3 linked regions of the Pueribacillus theae genome follow. Each later gene encodes a partner of the first gene's protein in a complex. Links are inferred from orthologs where the notes say so. Each region holds a gene or a part of one and is shown in the gene's direction. Other genes may lie near its edges.

What was found.
Region 2: holA (region 1) and dnaX share a complex: the UniProt entries of both Bacillus subtilis proteins name them as parts of the DNA clamp loading complex. The link is inferred for Pueribacillus theae from one-to-one orthologs.
Region 3: holA (region 1) and holB share a complex: the UniProt entries of both Bacillus subtilis proteins name them as parts of the DNA clamp loading complex. The link is inferred for Pueribacillus theae from one-to-one orthologs.

What each region holds. Positions count from the first base shown.
Region 1 is NZ_QCZG01000008.1:54,666-58,099, reverse strand. The notes cover bases 1-2,767. They hold holA (DNA polymerase III subunit delta), read left to right. Parts: upstream 1-769; coding sequence 770-1,765; downstream 1,766-2,767. Other genes in these bases: DCC39_RS05640 (DUF2269 family protein), read right to left, coding at 2,482-2,767; DCC39_RS05645 (DUF2306 domain-containing protein), read right to left, coding at 1,842-2,456; DCC39_RS05655 (YqzM family protein), read right to left, coding at 289-420; DCC39_RS05660 (DNA internalization-related competence protein ComEC/Rec2), read left to right, coding at 1-230. Outside these bases: more of DCC39_RS05640, read right to left, coding at 2,768-2,916. UniProt on the Bacillus subtilis protein: Part of the beta sliding clamp loading complex, which hydrolyzes ATP to load the beta clamp onto primed DNA to form the DNA replication pre-initiation complex.
Region 2 is NZ_QCZG01000012.1:26,848-30,064, forward strand. What follows is about bases 1-2,884. They hold dnaX (DNA polymerase III subunit gamma/tau), read left to right. Parts: upstream 1-531; coding sequence 532-2,238; downstream 2,239-2,884. Other genes in these bases: DCC39_RS07560 (YbaB/EbfC family nucleoid-associated protein), read left to right, coding at 2,247-2,570; recR (recombination mediator RecR), read left to right, coding at 2,615-2,884. Outside these bases: more of recR, read left to right, coding at 2,885-3,211. UniProt on the Bacillus subtilis protein: Part of the beta sliding clamp loading complex, which hydrolyzes ATP to load the beta clamp onto primed DNA to form the DNA replication pre-initiation complex.
Region 3 is NZ_QCZG01000012.1:33,293-36,454, forward strand. The notes cover bases 1-2,829. They hold holB (DNA polymerase III subunit delta'), read left to right. Parts: upstream 1-834; coding sequence 835-1,824; downstream 1,825-2,829. Other genes in these bases: tmk (dTMP kinase), read left to right, coding at 1-9; DCC39_RS07595 (cyclic-di-AMP receptor), read left to right, coding at 38-367; DCC39_RS07600 (YaaR family protein), read left to right, coding at 383-823; DCC39_RS07610 (PSP1 domain-containing protein), read left to right, coding at 1,839-2,666. Outside these bases: DNA replication initiation control protein YabA, read left to right, coding at 2,853-3,162. UniProt on the Bacillus subtilis protein: DNA polymerase III is a complex, multichain enzyme responsible for most of the replicative synthesis in bacteria.

The sequences.
Region 1 (3,434 bases):
ACGGGAGTAAAACATCCTCACAGGAACCATTTATAAACAGCATCAATCCTAAAATTGCCCTCATTTCCGTAGGGAAATCCAATTTATACGGCCATCCGAGCGAAGAAGTGATTGAACGTTTGGCGCAAAAAAACATTACAATTTTTCGAACAGATAAAAATGGCGCGATATCTTACGTTTTTTCAAATGATAAAAGGTATTTTCGTCCCACTTTGGAAAATGAAAAGTGAAAAGGCTGCTCAAATCATGAGCAGCCTTTCATTCCGGCCTGAATCCCGGCCTCAGTTTTTAGCCGACAGCTTTCATAATCACGCCGATAAAGAATATAAGGCTAAAAAATACAAATGAAAAAATAAAGCCAAACCCAGAATCAATGACATCGTTCGTTTTACTTTGAACATCTTTTTCAAATTCATTCATTTTCCGTAGCCCTCCTTTTACCCAATTTTAGTATAAGCGAAAAATATGTGAAAAGCTAGGCGGGAATCGATAATATGTGAACATTTTGAGGCCAAACTTTTCCAATGTAAGACCTTAAAGATCCAGAATATCACGATTCCTTCCAGTTTTACTAAGAGTTTTCACCTATAGGTTTTCAAAGCATAGGATAGGATAAGAAATACAAAAGAAAAACATCGCCAGCAAAAGGGTATCCGCGGGCTCTTCTTGCTGGCGTTCACATACATGGGGGATTAGTTTTTAAGCTAATCTCCCTTTTCTCTTGTCAATTCACATAAATGATTATACTCTAAAGATCGAGGTGAAAACAGTGGGTAAAGATTTTCCTCTTTATTTATTATATGGAAGTGAAAGGTTTTTAATCGACGAAGCAACACATGAAATTGTGAAATCAACTTTGGACGAAGATACATATGATTTTAATTTGGCTATTTATGATATGGGGGAAGTGGCAATCGAAGAAGCCATAGATGACGCTGAAACATTACCGTTTTTGGCTGATAAACGGGTTGTCGTCATAAAAAATCCTCTTTTTTTAACGTCTGAAAAACAAAAAAATATCGAGCACAATGTTAAAAAGCTCGAAGAGTATATAAAGAATCCTTCACCGCATTCTATTGTTATATTCGAAGCGCCGTATGAAAAGCTTGATGAACGCAAGAAAATAGTGAAGGAACTTAAAAAATCAGCGAAAGTAATATCGGCCGTCCCTTTAAAAGGCAAAGCATTAATTGAATGGCTAAAAAAAGAAGCAAGCGAGCTTCACTTTTCAATCGATGATGACGCATTAAAAAAACTTGTGCTGCTCGCAGGCACTGAACTTAGAAAGTTGAAGAATGAAATGGCAAAGCTTGCCCTTTATATTGAAGAAGGGGAGAGTGTGACTGAAGAGATGATTGATCGGCTTGTCGCGCGCACCTTGGAAGACAATGTGTTCGTGCTAGTCGATCATGTGGTGAACCAACGTATGGAAAAAGCATTCCAAACCCTTTACGATCTGTTTGAGCAAAAAGAAGAACCAATAAAGCTCGTTGGGCTTCTCGCAAGACAGTTTCGAATCATTTATCAAGTAAAGGAGTTATCGAGAAGGGGATATTCTCAAAAGCAAATGGCTTCTTTTTTAAAGCTCCATCCTTATGCCGTTCAGCAGGCAATAAGGCAAGGAAAAAATTTTTCTGAAGCAGAATGCTTTCGGCTCATTGACAAATTAGCTGAGGCGGACTACCAAATGAAAAGCGGAAAATTTGAAAAGCATTTATTATTGGAGCTTCTTTTTGCAGAAATTCCCGATCGCTCTACTGGGTAACAGTCGTGTGAATCTGATTCATATGATTGTTTTTTTGTAAAAAAATAAGGGTATTCGGAAAAGGTATACTATCCAATTATATAAATACTTTTTTTCTTATCATGGTTTCAGCAATGCATAAACTGATCACCCAGCATAACCATACAGCAATTGTGTAGGAAGTACCATATGAAAATTGCAAGGCATTGTGCGAAATGGCCACAATGATGTAGATGATCATATTGGCAAAGGCAAGAAAGAAGCTTCTTGACATCCATGAACTATGCTTTATCACATTTTTTCTTCTAATATTGATATAGCCTAGAATTGTTGTACCAAACCATAGTGTATTTAAAACGAGAAATCCAATGGTGCTCAACCATCCTCCTGTTGCAAAAAAAGAAACGTAAATACCAGGGATAAAATTTAACAAAATAGACAGCGCATAGACTCGACCATTCCAACGATGAAATTGGATAGATTTCATTCGTAATTTCTTGATCACACCCAAAGGTCCAGTGATAAGGGAGATAATAGCAAAAATTATATGTAACCTGATCATAAGTATCCACAACGATTCGTTAGTTAAAACTTCATCTTTTTTAGCAAGAAAGTTCTGAAGAGTGGGATCAACCATGAAGTTTTTTGAAAATGTATGCATGACCCACATGAACGACACGATTAAAAAAATGATCCAAATGTTATTTTTCATTTATCGTTATCCTTTCCCCTAATATTTAGGCAAATAAACCACGATTTGTCATAACAAAAACAACAGTAAAAATAAGCACAAATGTAAACCAACCGAGTGTATTAAGTTTGGCCTTATTTCGTTGCAACGCATTGTCAGGATCCTCTGCAAGAATGACTCGTTTCAAGTTATTTTGTATCATACCGATCAAAGCACCAATAAGCATAAGCAGGATGAATGATAGCACCACCCATAACAAAGAAGGATAAGTGGCATATCCCATTACCATCCATCCTCCTGTAATGATTAACAAAATTAATGCATAATGGCCAAAGCGGGTAAAGCCTACCAATGTTTTAACAGATATTTTTAATTCATGACCTGAACGTGACAAAGGAGATTTAAACGCAACTGGAAAAGCTAAAAAACTACCGAGCAATAAAGCACCTATTACATGAACAAATACAATAAATGAATACATAACTACAACTCCATTCTTAAGAAATACGATGTCCAATTCATTTTAATGAGGGAAGCATACCTGCCTTTGCTTCACCAAACATACTGTTTCCATCTACAGAAACGATAAATCTTAAAGAAAGTCTTATAGGCCTCTTCATTTCATAGACCACTTTAATTGATTCCCTTCCTGTACAATTAAAACGAAAAGATCCCCAATAGGTGTGGAAAAAGCACTTATCAGTTTGATTAGAGGAGCTGGAACTTGTTGCTTCCATTGGATTTTTATGTTTGCTTTCTTTAGGTGCATTTCCTTCAGCTTTCCAAACTATAGTTGTTCCACCGCATGTGCTTAACCCCCTTAAAGTAGTAAAAGTGAGGCGAAACACTTATTTATAGTGAATATTCGCCGATTGTTTCACAATTAGAGAATAACCTTTAAGTGTCTCAAATGATGGGACAAAAAGATCACAAAACAATCACAATCCATCACAAAAAAGTGATGTGAAGTTATCATTGTTGAAACAGTGATATACTGAA
Region 2 (3,217 bases), on another replicon or contig:
GAGGCGTACCCAAGTCCGGCTGAAGGGGACTGACTCGAAATCAGTTAGGGCGTTCACGCGCCGCGGGGGTTCGAATCCTCTCGCCTCCGCCAGTTACATTTTAATCCTGTTATCAAATTTGCCGTGCTAGGCGGGGAGGTAGCGGTGCCCTGTACTCGCAATCCGCTATAGCGAGGCTGAACTCCTTTCCGAGGTTTAGCCAGTTTAAGGCCTGACTTAAGTAAGTGGTGTGGACATTCGGGTCCTGCGCAACGGAAACTCATGAACCCTGTCAGGTCCGGAAGGAAGCAGCAGTAAGTGGGAACTTTCGTGTGCCGCAGGGTTGCCTGAATCGAGCTAACTGCTTGAGTAACGCTTAGGCTGGTTCTATCAATGGAAGGTGCACGGCAGCTTAATAATATAAAAGTAATTTCACTCACTCTTTTAAGGGTGGGTTTTTTATTTACCTTTTCTTATCATTTTTGCTTTTCTCTTTTGTAAAATATCGGTTAAAACAGTATAATAGGAAGGAATTGACGAGGGGGATTGGGAATGAGCTATCAAGCGCTTTACCGAGTTTGGCGGCCGAGGACGTTTAAAGATTTAATCGGGCAGGAACACGTGACAAAAACGTTGCAAAACGCGATTGTTTCCGGTAAATTTTCCCATGCATACCTCTTTACTGGACCGCGCGGAACAGGAAAAACAACAGCGGCAAAGATTGTTGCCAAAGCGGTAAACTGTGAAAAGGCTCCTGTCAGGGAACCTTGCAATGAATGTTCCACCTGCCGGAGTATCCTGGACGGTTCAAATTCAGACGTCATTGAAATTGATGCAGCTTCAAACAATGGGGTCGATGAAATTCGCGATCTTCGTGAAAAAGTAAAATATGCGCCTGCCCAATCGGTGAACAAAGTGTATATTATCGATGAGGTGCATATGCTTTCTACAGGTGCGTTCAATGCTTTGCTGAAAACGCTTGAAGAACCTCCTGGCCATGCCATTTTTATTTTGGCGACGACCGAACCCCATAAAGTTCCCCCAACGATTATTTCAAGATGCCAAAGGTTTGATTTTCGGCGCATTCCGAATAAAGCGATGGTTCGCCGCATGCAAACCATTATGGAGAGAGAAGGGCTTGATGCAGAGAACGACGCACTATCACTCGTTGCCCGCACTGCGGAAGGCGGAATGCGGGATGCGCTAAGCATTCTCGATCAAGTGATTTCGTATAGTGATGATAAGATTACCGTTCAAGACGTTTTGGCGGTAACCGGAACGGTATCTGAATCATTTTTGTCGCGCATCGCCAGTGCGTTTTTAAATAAAGACGCGGAGGGCGCACTCGAAGCAGTGGATGAACTGATCGAAAACGGGAAGGATCCGATGCGTTTTATCGAGGATCTCATCTATTATTTTCGTGACTTGCTTTTGTTTCAAACTGCTCCTGCTCTTGAAGAAATCCGTGAACGGGGAGAAAAGGATGAGAGCTTTCGGAATCTTGCCCAGCATTGTCCAAAACAATGGATTTATTCAGTCATCGATACATTAAATGCCAGCCAGCAAGAAATGAAATGGACCAATAGCAAGCGAATCTTTTTAGAGGTGGCTTTCGTTAAGCTTTGCCAGGAAGACAGCAGCGCTGAACAGAGCGAGATGTATACGAATCTGCTTGGCAAAATTGAACAGCTGGAATCAGAATTGAACCGTCTTAAACAACAGCAGCCGGTTGAATCTGGACAAATTCAAGAGGCCAATAAAGATAAGCCCGCAAAACAACAAGCTTCTTCCAGTTCAGGAAAGCAGCCGTTCGCTCCTGTAAAGGCGATGTTAAAAAAAGCATCAAAACAAGAGCTGAACAATTTGCGGCAAATGTGGGGAAACATCATGAATGAGATTCGCCAGGAAAAAGTTTCTGCCCACGCATGGTTGAAAGACAGCCAGCCGGTCGCCTGTTCAGACGATACCTTTCTTCTTTCTTTTCCTTATGAAATGCATTGCCAAATGGCAAGCAAAGACCAAATACGGACGACAGTAGAGCAATCGGTCCGTAAAATCCTTAATAAACCGTTGGCAATGCTCACCATTATAGACAGCGATTGGGAAAAAGTAAAAGAGTCTTTCGTTCAGAACCAGCAGGAAGAAAGTGAAGGAAAGAAGAACAGTAAACATGAGGAAGATCCGCTGATTGCCGAAGCGAAGCGGATTTTTGGCGAGGAAATTATAGAAATTAAAGAAACGGGAGGAATAAGTGAATGAAACGAGGCATGGGTAATATGGGTGGCAACATGGGTGGCATGATGAAACAAATGCAAAAAATGCAAAAAGAAATGATGAAAGCACAGGAAGAATTGAAAGAGCAAAAAATTGAAGGGACAGCTGGAGGCGGCGCGGTGACGGTCATCGTCAATGGCCATAAAGAGGTCCTTGACGTGCAAATTAAAGAAGAGGTCGTTGATCCTGAAGATATTGATATGCTGCAAGATTTAGTACTGGCTGCCACAAATGACGCCCTAAAGAAAGCTGATGAACTTGCAAACAAAAGCATGGGGAAATTTACACAAGGAATGAACATTCCAGGCCTATTTTGATGCAGTTGTAGGCTTTAGATTTTTAATGATTGGGAGAGTGTAATGTGCGATATCCTGAACCGATAGCCAAGTTGATTGACAGCTTTATGAAATTGCCGGGAATTGGGCCGAAAACTGCTGTCCGATTGGCATTTTTCGTATTAGAAATGAAAGAAGAAGACGTGTTTGAGTTCGGGAAAGCACTTGTTAATGCAAAGCGGGATTTGACAAATTGCTCCATTTGCCAAAATATAACGGATCGCGATCCTTGCTACATCTGTGATGACTCAAGCAGGGATCGCTCTGTCATTTGTGTCGTGCAAGATTCTAAAGATGTCATGGCAATGGAAAAGATGAAAGAATATAAAGGATTGTATCATGTTCTTCATGGCGCCATTTCTCCGATTGATGGCATCGGGCCTGAAGATATTAAAGTGCCTGAACTGCTTAAAAGGCTAAGTGATGACACGATCCAAGAGTTAATTTTAGCGACAGATCCAAACATTGAAGGGGAAGCAACCGCGATGTATATTGCAAGGCTTGTAAAACCGGTAGGAATAAAAACTACGCGAATTGCCCATGGTCTCCCTGTTGGTGGAGATTTGGAGTATGCAGACGAAGTCACACTCTCAAAGGCGCTTGAAGGGCGCCGTGAGCTATAGGCAGAG
Region 3 (3,162 bases), on another replicon or contig:
AGCATTTAAAAATGTAAGTGCTTAAGGGAGGATTGCAATGAAACTTGTTATGGCGGTAATCCAGGATAAGGATAGTGTTAGGTTGTCACAGGCACTTATCAAAGAGAATTTCAGGGCAACAAAGCTGGCATCGACTGGAGGTTTCTTAAGGGCTGGCAACACGACGTTTTTAATTGGGACCGATGATACACAATTGGACCGTTTGCTTGAAATTATAAAAGATAACTGCAAATCAAGGGAGCAGCTTGTTGCACCAATGTCACCCCTTGGCGGAAGTGCAGATGCATATTCCCCTTACCCGGTAGAAGTTGAAGTGGGTGGAGCGACTGTGTTTGTTTTGCCAGTGGAAGCTTTTCACCAATTTTAGAAGGAGTAAGAACAAATGAAAATTGGCCAAGACATGCGCCCCCTTGTTGAAAAAACGAAGATAGAACAACGTCATGTAAAAGAAGGAAAAGAAGATTTTCAAGTACTGCTCAGGAAAGAAAATGAAAAAACCCATAAAGAAAGGCTTAAAAGGCTGTTATTCGACATTGAAAAGCAAGGGGAAAAACTCGCCCGTTCTCAAACGATTAAGGAGCTTCACCAATACAAGCAGCTCGTCGAACGTTTCGTAAAAGAAGCTGTTCATTTCGGGATGAATCTGAAGCATTCAAGCACGTTCAGCCATTCTGGAAAAATGGAATCGCACATACTCGTTGAAAAAATTGATGAGGAGCTTCTTAATTTAGCAACGATCGTTTTAGATAGAAACAAACAATCTATTGACTTAATGGGAAAAATTGGTGAAATTAAAGGGTTGCTCATTAACCTGTACACGTAAGAGGTTTTAACATGACAAGCTGGAAAGAATGGAAAAGAAAACAACCATATGCAGCGGCATTGCTTACAAACAGCATGAAAAAAAACCGCCTTTCACATGCTTATTTATTTGAAGGCAGTAAAGGAACCGGAAAAATGGGCATCGCAGTTACGCTTGCAAAAACACTGTTTTGCCCTTTTTTAGATGGCGTTGAACCTTGCAATGAATGCAGCGATTGCAAAAGGATCACATCAAAAAACCATCCTGACGTTCATTTTTTTTCGCCTGAAGGACATTCCATAAAAATCGAACAAATTCGTTTGCTGCGTAAAGAATTTTCATATCGGGGATCAGAGTCAAAACGTAAATTATACATTATAGAACATGCTGACCGTATGACACAAAGTGCCGCAAATAGCCTTCTTAAATTTTTAGAAGAACCAAATGAACACGAAACGGCGCTCTTACTTACTGAACAGATCCAACAACTTCTCCCTACAATTATCTCGCGCTGCCAGACAATCACATTTAACCCACTGCCAAGCGCCGAAATTCGCCGCATGCTTATTGAGGAATATAACATTCCAACATCAATTGCGTATCTCGCTTCAGCGATTACGAATGATTATGAGTCGGCTAAAGCACGATGTGAAGAAGAGTGGTTTGCACAAGCCCGAAAATTAGTGATACAATTGATGGAAGAAATCTTGGAAAGGCATTATCAGGTTCTTCTTACAATTCACGAGAAATGGATTCCACACTTCAAAGAGAGGGAACAATTGGAACTAGGGCTTCAGTTGCTTCTATTATGGCATCGGGATGTGTTGCAGTTGAAATTAGGTAAAGAAGACGAAATGGTATTTATTCAAGAAAGAGAGAAGCTTGAACAATTTCATTTTCGCTTTACGAAGCAGCAGGTCATCAAGCAGATGGAAGTTATCCTGGAAGCAAAAAAGCGCCTAAATGCCAATGTGAATCCTCAATTATTGATTGAACAAACTGTGCTTAAGCTACAGGAGTGATATAGATTGTGACTTTGTATGATATTGTCGGCGTCCGCTTTAAAAAGGCGGGTAAAGTATATTATTTTGACCCGAATGGACTAGATATTCCGAAAAATGAATTTGTTATTGTCGAAACGGCTAGAGGCGTCGAATTAGGAAAAGCTGTCATCGAAAAGCGGCAAGTAGAGGAAAATGATATCGTCCTTCCGCTAAAACGAGTCATCCGTATAGCTACATCTGAAGACAAAGATATGGTGAAAGAAAATAGCCAGCAAGCGAAAGAAGCCCTAAGTCTGTGTGAAAAAAAGGTCGTTGAGCACGATCTCCCGATGAAGCTCGTTGATGCGGAGTATACGTTTGATCGTAATAAAATCGTATTTTACTTTACGGCTGACGGCAGGGTGGATTTCCGTGAATTGGTTAAGGATTTAGCGGCTATTTTTCGGACAAGGATAGAACTTCGCCAAATTGGTGTACGGGATGAAGCGAAAATGCTTGGAGGCATCGGCCCATGTGGGCGCATGCTTTGCTGTTCAACGTTTTTGGGGGATTTCGAACCTGTTTCGATCAAAATGGCAAAGGATCAAAAGCTTTCACTTAATCCAACGAAAATTTCCGGCTTATGCGGCAGGCTAATGTGCTGTTTAAAATATGAAAACGATCAATACGAAGAGGCAAAGCTGGAAATGCCGGATGTTGGCCATGTTGTCGAAACTCCGAACGGAAAAGGGAAAGTGGTCGGCTTAAACATTCTTGAAAGACTCATCCTAGTCGAATTGGAAGAAGTGCAGCGTGTAACAGAATTTACGCTAGAAGAACTCGTTCAAGAAGAGATTGTTTCATTGCAAACAAGAGATTGACAAAGCTTAAAACACGAGAAGGCGTATTCTCTTCTAACGACATGCTAATGATTTTTGCTGCTCACGCAATCAAGCGGTATTTATCGGCAAATGAGCATCCGTTATATTTTCCCGCTTAGACTTCCCCATTTCTCTAAAACTGGGCCCTATGGACGGTTGCACCGTGATAAAAGAGGTGGATGGTTAGTGGAGAAACAAGAAATCTTTTCGCAAGTGAATTCAATGGAAGAGCAAATTGACAGCTTGTATCGCCAGCTTGGAGAATTGAAGGAACAGTTTGCGTTCCTTATGGAAGAAAATCACCGTCTTGAAGTTGAAAACCATCACTTGCGTGAACGATTAAACGATTTTGGTGAAGAAGGTTTATCTGAAACAGAAAAGAAGGAAGACGAGAAACAACAACCGAAATTTGGTGAAGGCTACGACAACCTTGCAAGGCTTTATCAGGAAGGCTTCCATATTTGCAATGTGCATTATGGAAGCATCCGCCAAGAAG